3 linked regions of the Methylobacillus flagellatus KT genome follow. The protein of the gene in region 3 interacts with the protein of the main gene of each other region in a pairwise test. Links are inferred from orthologs where the notes say so. Each region holds a gene or a part of one and is shown on either strand. Other genes may lie near its edges.

Evidence for each region. The genes of interacting proteins can lie anywhere in the genome.
Region 1: the proteins of acpP (region 3) and ybgC interact in binary tests that used the Escherichia coli proteins (3 or more experiments, as listed by UniProt). The link is inferred for Methylobacillus flagellatus KT from one-to-one orthologs.
Region 2: the proteins of acpP (region 3) and bioH interact in binary tests that used the Escherichia coli proteins (3 or more experiments, as listed by UniProt). The link is inferred for Methylobacillus flagellatus KT from one-to-one orthologs.

What each region holds. Positions count from the first base shown.
Region 1 is NC_007947.1:2,494,190-2,497,473, reverse strand. What follows is about bases 1-2,960. They hold ybgC (tol-pal system-associated acyl-CoA thioesterase), read left to right. Parts: upstream 1-1,255; coding sequence 1,256-1,666; downstream 1,667-2,960. Other genes in these bases: MFLA_RS11955 (energy transducer TonB), read left to right, coding at 2,762-2,960; MFLA_RS11960 (biopolymer transporter ExbD), read left to right, coding at 2,372-2,758; tolQ (protein TolQ), read left to right, coding at 1,687-2,361; ruvB (Holliday junction branch migration DNA helicase RuvB), read left to right, coding at 222-1,259. In the rest of the region: more of MFLA_RS11955, read left to right, coding at 2,961-3,284.
Region 2 is NC_007947.1:2,312,477-2,315,799, reverse strand. Bases 1-2,999 are described here. They hold bioH (pimeloyl-ACP methyl ester esterase BioH), read left to right. Parts: upstream 1-1,099; coding sequence 1,100-1,900; downstream 1,901-2,999. Other genes in these bases: bioD (dethiobiotin synthase), read left to right, coding at 2,769-2,999; bioC (malonyl-ACP O-methyltransferase BioC), read left to right, coding at 1,897-2,772; bioF (8-amino-7-oxononanoate synthase), read left to right, coding at 1-1,103. Also shown: more of bioD, read left to right, coding at 3,000-3,323. UniProt on the Escherichia coli protein: The physiological role of BioH is to remove the methyl group introduced by BioC when the pimeloyl moiety is complete. It allows to synthesize pimeloyl-ACP via the fatty acid synthetic pathway through the hydrolysis of the ester bonds of pimeloyl-ACP esters.
Region 3 is NC_007947.1:1,608,242-1,611,760, forward strand. What follows is about bases 189-3,031. They hold acpP (acyl carrier protein), read right to left. Parts: upstream 1,807-3,031; coding sequence 1,570-1,806; downstream 189-1,569. Other genes in these bases: fabF (beta-ketoacyl-ACP synthase II), read right to left, coding at 297-1,529; fabG (3-oxoacyl-ACP reductase FabG), read right to left, coding at 1,922-2,656; fabD (ACP S-malonyltransferase), read right to left, coding at 2,685-3,031. Also shown: more of fabD, read right to left, coding at 3,032-3,519. UniProt on the Escherichia coli protein: Carrier of the growing fatty acid chain in fatty acid biosynthesis.

The sequences.
Region 1 (3,284 bases), 890 kb from region 3 along the record:
CGGTGAAATCCACGCGCTTGATGGTTTGCACCTTGCATCACTTGCCCTGCCGGGACAACGTACCTGATGAAAATATCGTGAACAGGCTGTTGTTAAGTCCCGGAAGGTTTTTACGTTTTTTGACCTGCAAGGTAGAGAACAATCGCAGGCTTTTCTGTATCATGCGCATATGCCGCTGCGCGCAGAAGCTGCGCAGCGTTGCCAAGCAGAATCCAACCTGAATGATAGAAACCGACCGTTTAATCGCCCCATCCACCCAAGGCACGCAGGAAGAAGCGCTAGAGTGTGCCCTGCGTCCTAAAGTACTGGATGAATACGTAGGCCAGGAAAAAGCGCGCGGCCAGCTGGAAATCTTCATCAACGCCGCACGTGGCCGTTCCGAGGCGCTGGATCACGTGCTGCTGTTCGGGCCGCCGGGCCTGGGCAAGACCACGCTGGCGCATATCATCGCCAAGGAGATGGGCGTCAACATGCGCCAGACCTCGGGCCCGGTGCTGGAGCGCGCCGGCGACCTTGCGGCGCTGCTCACCAATCTTGAACCCAACGATGTCTTGTTTATCGATGAAATCCACCGGCTTTCCCCGGTCGTGGAGGAAATACTTTATCCAGCGATGGAAGATTACCGGCTGGATATCATGATCGGCGAAGGCCCCGCTGCACGTTCGGTGCGCCTCGATCTGCCTCCTTTCACCTTGGTGGGGGCGACCACCAGGGCCGGCATGCTGACCAACCCTTTGCGCGACCGTTTCGGCATCGTTTCGCGCCTGGAGTTCTACACTGCAGACGAGCTAGCCCGCATCGTTCACCGTTCCGCCGGGTTGCTGGAAGTTGCCATACAGCAGGAGGGCGCGCTGGAAATCGCGCGCCGTTCGCGCGGCACGCCGCGTATTGCCAACCGCCTGTTGCGCCGGGTGCGCGACTATGCCCAGGTGAAGTCCGACGGTGTCGTCAGCGCCGATATTGCCGACGCTGCCCTGAAAATGCTTGACGTGGACAAGCTCGGCTTCGATGTCATGGACCGCAAGCTGTTGCTAGCCGTGCTGGAGAAGTTCGACGGAGGTCCGGTGGGGCTGGATAACCTCGCAGCCGCGATCGGAGAGGAGCGCGATACCATCGAGGATGTGCTCGAGCCGTATCTGATCCAGCAAGGCTACCTCATGCGTACCCCGCGCGGGCGCATCGCCACGCAGCAGGCTTACCAACATTTCGGGTTGGCCATACCAGGCAAGATCGGGACGGGAGAGCTCTGGCAGCAATGAGCGCAAGCACGGAGTTCCGTTGGCCGGTCAGGGTTTACTACGAAGATACCGATAGCGGCGGAGTGGTTTATCACGCCAATTATCTCAAGTTCATGGAGCGTGCGCGCACCGAGTTCCTGCGTAGCCTGGGGTTTGGCCAGGCGGAACTAAGGGATGATCTCGGGGTCTTGTTCGTGGTGCGCAGCCTTGCGCTACAATACCGCCGTCCTGCGCGCTTCGATGACGCGCTGGAAGTGGTGACGCGGCTCGAGGAGCTTGGGCGCAGCCTCATGAAATTCGAGCAGAAGATCTACCGTGGCGAGCTATTGCTGACAGAGGCTACCGTGGATATCGTCTGCATCGATGCGGAGCAGTTCAGGCCGGCCGTCATCCCGCCTGCCGTGCGCAACCTGGTCAACCCTACGTGATCAACCCCAATGGAGTTTGAATGAATCCTACTGAAGACATGTCCTTTATATCGCTGATCAGCGGCGCTAGTGTGCCTGTGCAGATCGTGATGGCATTGCTGTTGCTCACATCGCTGATCTCCTGGTGGTATATCTTCATCAAATTTTTCTCCATCCGCAGCGCAGATAATGAAGCCGAGGAGTTCGAGCGCGTATTCTGGAAGGGTGGCGATCTCAACCAGCTCTATGAGAGCGTGACATCGGGACGGCGCAGCACGCAGGGCCTTGCCAGTATCTTCGAGGCCGGCTTCAAGGAATATGCTCGCCTCAAGCGCCAGCCAAGCCTGGATGTCGGCGACGTGACGGAGGGCGCGCGCCGCGCAATGCGCGCCGCCTACAACCGCGAGATGGACGAGCTGGATTCCCACCTACCTTTCCTGGCTTCGGTCGGCTCGGTGAGTCCTTACATCGGTTTGTTCGGCACCGTGTGGGGCATCATGAACGCATTCCGTGGCTTGGCCAATATGGCCCAGGCCACCCTCTCCCACGTCGCGCCCGGGATTGCCGAAGCATTGGTCGCTACTGCGATCGGCCTGTTTGCCGCGATTCCCGCCGTGATTGCCTACAACCGCTTTACCGCCTCGGCCGACAGACTGGCCGTGCGTTACGAGAGCTTTATCGAAGAATTCACCAACATCCTGCAACGCAAAGCATAAGGAGGTTGTGATGAGCCGTCGCAAATCCCGCCGCCTGATGAACCAGATCAACGTCGTGCCCTACATCGACGTGACGCTAGTGCTGCTGGTGATCTTCATGGTCACGGCGCCCATGACCAATCCCGGCATTGTCGAGCTGCCGCAGGTCGGGCAGACGCTCAAGCAGGCCGCTGCGCCCATCGTCATCACCGTCAAGGCGGATGGCCGCGCCGAGATCGAAGGCAAGGTCATGGAACGCGACCAGCTGTTGTTTGAGGTTAAGACCCAGGTCGAGAAGAACCCGGAACGCGCCATTGTGATCGCTGCCGACAAGAACGTGCAATACGACAAAGTGGTGACCTTAATGGACAGCCTCAAGCAGTACAAGGTCGGTCTTCTGCTTAAGCCAGCCAGTTGATGCATGAAAAAACGTCGAGCAAACCCCTATAAAGCGCGTGCCGCTGCACTTTCGTTGTTCGTGCATCTGCTGTTGCTGGCGCTGCTTCTGGTGTCTTTTGAATGGAAGACGCAGCCGCCGGTAATGGTGGCCCAGGTCGAGCTCTGGGAGAGCCTGCCTGCCGACAATCCGGTGGTGAAGCCACCGCAGCCCCAGCCTGTTCCCGAGCCGCCAACACCTGAGCCTAAGCCGGCACCGCAGCCCGAACCCAAGCCTGAGCCAAAACCGGAACCCGCACCGGAGCCACAGGCAGAAATCCAGGTGAAGAAGGAACCGGAAAAGCCCAAGCCGCCAAAGCCAGAAAAAAAGCCGGAACCGAAGAAGCCCGAGAAGAAACCTGACCCCAAGAAGCCCGAGCCCAAAAAGCCGGTGCCCAAGAAAGAGGATAAGGTCAAGCTGGATGAGCTGAAGAAGCTGCAGCAGGAGCTGCTGGAAGAAAGTTCGCAGCCCGCGCCTGCGCAAAAGCAGGGGCCGACACAATTGGGTG
Region 2 (3,323 bases), 700 kb from region 3 along the record:
TGCGCCAGCGCCGCGTGCTTCACGGTATGCAGGGCGTGTATGTCGAGATCGAAGGTAAGCGCTTGCTTTCGTTTTGCAGCAACGACTACCTTGGTCTGGCTTCTCATCCATCCTTGATTTCTGCAATGCGGGATTGTGCTGTGACGACTGGCGCAGGGACTGGTGCATCTCACCTTGTCTCTGGGCATCAGCAGGCGCACGAGGCGCTTGAGCATGCGCTACAGACTTTCATGGGCTTGCCCGGTGTCCTGCTGTTCACCACCGGCTACATGGCGAACCTGGGCATTATCACTGCGCTGTGCGGACGCCAGGACGCCATCTTTGCCGACAAGCTCAATCATGCCTCGCTCAATGATGCGGCCTTGCTGTCGCGTGCCGAGCTCAAGCGTTACGCACACAACGATTTGACAGGGCTCGAGCGCTTGCTGGCGCAAAGTCAGGCCAGGCGCAAGCTGGTGGTGGCCGATGCCGTGTTCAGCATGGATGGCGACCTGGCGCCCGTCCCGGCATTGCTATCGCTCTGCGAGCGATACGATGCCTACCTCATGCTGGATGATGCCCATGGCTTTGGCGTGTTGGGCGCCCATGGTCGCGGCGTGCTGGAACACTTCGGGTTGGATTCGCCGCGCATCATCTATATGGCGACCTTGGGCAAGGCGGCAGGGGCGGCGGGCGCATTCGTGGCCGGACCGACAATTTTGACGGAATACCTCATGCAGACTGCGCGGCCCTATATCTACACCACAGCGAGCCCGGCGCCAGTGGCGGCTGCTGCAATGGCCGGCGTGCAATTGATCGAACACGATCATGCACGCCGTGCCCATCTGCGTGCCTTGATCGCAGATTTCAGGGCGTCATGCCGATTGCAGCGCTGGCAGTTAATGGCATCCGAGACTGCGATACAGCCCGTGGTCATCGGCAGCAATGAAGAGGCGGTGCAGGTAAGCAAGCGTTTGCTTGAGCATGGCGTGCTGGTCCCTGCTATCCGCCCACCCACTGTACCCAGGGGCACGGCAAGACTAAGGATATCGCTATCAGCAGCGCATACGCATGAAGATGTCCAGCGATTGCTGGACATCTTGCATAGACTGGAGGAGGCATGAGCGGTATTCATGTCGATATCGTCGGCAAAGGCCAACCTGTAGCGCTGATTCATGGCTGGGGCATGCATGGTGGCGTGTGGCAACCGGTGGCTAAAAGGCTGGCCAAGTCCTTCGAAGTCCATGTCCTGGACTTGCCCGGCATGGGCCTGAGTCAGGAGGTGATCGCGAGTAATCTCGACGAAATGGTGGCTTCGCTGCTGCCTGCCTTGCCTGCGCATGCCGATATCGTCGGCTGGTCATTGGGCGGCCTGGTTGCCATGCGGCTGGCTTTGAGCCAGCCTGCGCGGGTGCGGCGCCTGGCGCTGGTAGGGAGCACGCCGCGCTTCATCAATACCGAGCCGGGGCATGCCCAGCCATGGGAATACGGCATCGCTGCCCCCGTGTTTCAGAAATTCGCGCAACAAGTGGGTGAGGATTATGCCAACACCCTGATCAAGTTCCTGACATTACAATGCATGGGAGCCCGGGACGCGCGCGCCACCATCAAGGAGTTACGCCGGTCGCTGTCCGATCGCCCTGCGCCAGCACCGTTGGCGCTCGAATCCGCGCTTGACGTGTTGTTGCAGAACGACTTGCGTCCTGAGCTGTCTGCATTGCAGCAACCTGTGTTGCTGGTCCACGGCGATCGCGACAGCCTCGCGCCAGTGCAGGCTGCCCATTGGCTGGCCCGACATTTGCAGCATGCCAGCCTGCGCGTGATCGCGGGCGCAGGCCACGCGCCTTTCCTCTCACATACGGCGCAGTTCATCGACAGCGTATGTGACTTTTTCCAACCTAACCCAGGTAGTGCACGATGAGCGACGGGTATTTGATCGACAAGGCCAGGGTGCGTGCGTCGTTTGATCGTGCGGCAGGCAGTTACGACGCTGCCGCGATATTGCAGCGCGAAGTGCGCGAGCGCATGTTGCAACGCCTGGAGCTGGTGAAGATCACGCCCGGCGTCATCCTGGATGCAGGCTGCGGCACCGGCCACGCCAGTGTGGCATTGGGCAAGCGCTATCGCGGTAGCGACATCATCTCGCTGGATATTGCCATGGGTATGTTGCAGCAGACGTTGGCGCACTATCCATGGATCAAGCGTGTATTGCCGATGCCGGGGCAAAGGCGGCCTGCCGCATTGTGTGCGGATATCGAACAGCTTCCACTGAAAGATGCCAGCGTCGACTTGGTTTGGTCGAATGTGGCGATTCAGTGGTGCAACGACCTTGACAGTGCTTTTGCGGGAATGGCGCGCGTATTGCGACCGGAGGGCCTGCTCATGTTCAGCACCTTCGGGCCGGATACGCTAAAGGAATTGCGTGCAGCGTCGGGGGGCGACCATGTCCATGTCAGCCGTTTCATCGATATGCACGATATCGGCGACGCCCTGGTGCGCGCCGGTTTTTCCGATCCTGTGCTCGACGTGGAGCATTTCGTTCTCACCTATGACGACGTCCTCTCCGTCATGCGCGACCTCAAGGCCATCGGCGCGCACAATGCTGCAACGGGGCGCCCACGCGGCCTGCTGGGACGCGGATTCCTCAACCGCTTGACCGAGGCATACGAGCAATTCCGCCATGAAGGTAAATTGCCCGCAACCTATGAGGTAGTCTACGGACATGCCTGGAAACCCCAGCCCAAACAGGCGGGGCTTGCCACGGTGACTGTGCACCCGAGGAGGCCGCGTTGAGTAGCAACCGTCAACAGGCCTGGTTCGTCACTGGCACCGATACGGGCGTCGGAAAGACCATGGTCAGTAGTATGCTGGTGCGACAGTTTTCAGCGCGTGGCTTGCGCAGCGTAGGCATGAAACCTGTTGCTTCCGGCTGCGAGCGACGTGACGGGCGATTGATTTCAGAAGACGTTACGCAGCTATTGGCGGCCAGCAATGTCGATTTACCATTATCCGATATCAACCCCTATGCCTTCGAGCCGGCGATTGCACCGCATATCGCCGCCAAACAGGCAGGCGTGCGGATCGATCTGGAGCCTATTGCAGCTGCCTTCAGGCGTTTGCAGGCGCAAGCGAATGTCGTGATCGTCGAGGGCGCGGGCGGTTTCTATGTGCCGTTGGATGAGCAGCATGATATGGCCGACCTTGCTGCCAAGCTTGGTTTGCCGGTGATTCTGGTGGTCGGCATGCGCCTGGGATGCATCAATCATGCATTGTTGACAGCCGAGGCGATCAGGCAACGCGGCCTGACGCTGGCTGGCTGGGTCGCGAACCAAGTGGATCCTGGG
Region 3 (3,519 bases):
CCCATGCTAAAGCATATGCACCAGCTTAGAAAGAATTTCTCTCCACAAAAGCTGTGGATAATTTTGTGGATGGACTTTGGAAACTATTGCTAAGCTGCCGTTACCATTACAGTTTTTCTGGATCGCCCAGTTTTTAGGCAAATAATTTTATTTTTAAAAATCAAAAACTTATAAAAATGTCCATATAAACAAGCGGTAAAGCCTACATCTTATTGTCATATGCCACAACTCTGTGCATAAAGGCCCGCGACTCTCCATGAGAGTGCACGGGCCTTTAAGTTTTTTGCCGTGAGAAATTAAATCTTGCGGAAAACCAGACTGCCGTTAGTACCACCAAATCCGAAATTATTTTTCACCGCTGCATCTATCTTCAAATCCCTGGCTTCATTGGCGCAATAATCCAGATCGCATTCGGGATCCTGATTGAAGATGTTAATGGTTGGCGGAGAAATTTGATGATAGATGGAGAGTACGGTAAATACTGACTCCAATCCGCCGGCGCCGCCTAATAAATGCCCCGTCATCGACTTCGTGGAATTCACCACCAGGTTCTTGGCGTGGTCGCCAAATGCAGCCTTGATCGCATTGGTTTCATTCACATCGCCTAGCGGCGTGGAAGTGCCATGTGCATTCACGAACTGAATCTGGTCGGGATTGAGGCCAGCGTTTTTCAATGCATTGGCCACGGAGCGGCGAGGACCATCCATGCTGGGAGCAGTCATATGGTACGCATCGGCACTCATGCCGTACCCGACCAGCTCTGCATAGATCTTGGCACCACGCTTCTTGGCCGACTCATATTCCTCCAGCACAAGGACACCAGCCCCTTCGCCGATTACGAAACCATCGCGATCAGCATCCCAGGGACGGCTTGCTGTGGCAGGATCATCGTTACGGGTCGACAAAGCGCGCGAGGCAGCAAAGCCACCCACACCGAGTTTGGTAATCGGCGCTTCCGCACCACCCGCCACCATGATATCGGCATCGCCATATTCGATCATACGCGCTGCATCGCCTATCGAGTGCGTACCGGTAGTGCAGGCAGTCACGATAGCGACATTAGGCCCCTTGAATCCATACATGATAGAAAGGTTGCCCGAAATCATGTTGATGATGGTGCCAGGAATGAAAAACGGCGAAATCTTTCGAGGACCGGACTCGTGATAAATCTCGTCCGTATCCTCGATCAACTGCAGGCCGCCAATGCCAGAACCGATGGAAACCCCAATGCGTTCGGCATTCTCTTCAGTCACTTCAATGCCCGCATCCTTCACTGCCTCGATTGCAGCCGCCATGCCATACTGGATAAATGTATCCATGCGACGGGCCTCCTTGGCTGGAAGGTATTGGGAAACATCGAAATCCTTCACTTCACCCGCAACTTGCGAGGAAAATGGGCTGGCATCGAATTTAGTGATATTGGTGATACCGGATTGACCGGCCACAAGATTGGCCCAGGAGGTTTGTACACCGATACCGACTGGTGACACAACGCCTAGGCCAGTTACAACTACCCTACGCTTGGACAAGACGACCCCAAGAAAAAAGTCAGAAATGGAAAAGAAAAAATTATTTCAGGTTTGCGTTGACGTAATCAATCGCTTGCTGAACTGTTGTGATTTTTTCGGCTTCTTCGTCAGGAATTTCGCAGTCGAATTCTTCTTCCAGCGCCATCACTAATTCTACGGTGTCGAGAGAATCAGCACCCAGATCGTCAACAAAGGAGGATTCGTTCTTGACGTCAGCCTCGTTTGCACCAAGTTGCTCGGAAACGATCTTTTTAACGCGTTGTTCGATGTCAGACATCTAAATTATTCCTTTCAAGTTTAAGTCGCTTAAAAAAGCTCGGGCTATTCTATCAAAAGTCCCGAGGAATTCAAAAAACAGAATGACTAGCGGGCATAGGCCATCATGTAAGGCATTACGCCATGTACATGCCACCATTCACATGCAGGGTTTCCCCAGTAATGTAGCCAGCTGCTGGTGACGCCAGAAAGGCAACAGCTGCCGCAATATCCTTTACATCGCCAAAGCGCCCTGCCGGCACGCGCTTCAATAATTCCTCGCGGACATTATCAGGCAGTTCCCGCGTCATATCGGTATCGATGAAGCCGGGCGCTACACAGTTAACTGTAATACCACGGCTGCCGACCTCTGCCGCCAGCGAGCGTGTGAATCCTGCCATGCCGGCCTTGGCCGCAGCATAGTTGGCCTGGCCGGGGTTGCCCATATGGCCTACCACCGAAGAGATATTGATGATACGGCCACTTCTTGCCTTCATCATCGGGCGCAGCACCGCTTGCGACATCCGGTAGACGGATGTCAGGTTGGTCGCGATCACGGCATCCCAATCCTCGTCTTTCATACGCATCAACAAGGTATCGCGCGTGATGCCCGCATTATTCACCAGGATGGTGACATCGCCAAACTGGCCGGCAATATTCTTCAATACAGCCTCGACCTGCCCGGCGTCGTTGACATCAAGCGCTAATCCGATGCCGCCGTGGGCGCTCAACGACTGCGTAATATTGGCAGCGCCGGACTCGCTGGTCGCGGTGCCGACTACCTTGGCGCCCTGTTTTGCCAGCTCCTGCGCAATGGCGGCGCCAATCCCACGGCTGGCGCCGGTGACTAGGGCAACTTGTCCTTCCAACATGACGGCCTCCTCTTTAATACTTAAATACTTATTGATTGAATTGCGCCATGGCTTCTGCCAGGGCTTCTTGATTGACCAATGCGATGCATGGCAGCTCGGCGACCGTACGCTTGACCAGCCCGGCCAATACTTTGCCAGGGCCGCACTCCGCACTGGCCGTCACTCCGGTGGCATGCACAGCTTGAACTGTCTCTACCCAACGCACAGGGCTGTACAACTGGCGCACCAGAGCATCCTTGACCTTGGTCGCATCGTCATACGCAGCCACATCTGCATTATGCAGTACCGGGATTTGGGCGGATGCGAAATCCACATCCTTGAGATACTCGGCCAGCTCGTCTGCCGCAGGCTTCATGAGGGCACAATGGGACGGTACGCTGACCGGCAGCAGCAAGGCGCGTTTGGCGCCTTTCGCCTTGGCAGCCTCAATACCACGCTCAACCGCAGCCTTGTGCCCCGCGATCACGACCTGACCCGGGGAGTTCAGATTGACTGCTTCCAGCACCTCTCCTTGCGCGGCCTCGATACAGGCTGCGCGAACAGCATCATCGCCCAACCCAAGCACGGCCGCCATGGCACCCACACCTTCTGCCACGGCGCGCTGCATGACGTCGGCCCGGAAACGCACCAAAGGCAATGCAGCCTCATAGGACACGATGCCGGCCGCAACCAACGCAGTGTATTCACCCAGGCTATGGCCAGCTAGCACGGTTGGCAAGGGCCCACCTTGGGATTGCCACGCGCGCCATGTCGCAACGCCGGCAGCCAGCATCAGTGGCTGCGTATTGGCAGTCTGATTGAGCGCATCGTTAGGCTCTGTTGCCATGCGCCAAAAATCGACGCCAAGCACATCGGAAGCCTCG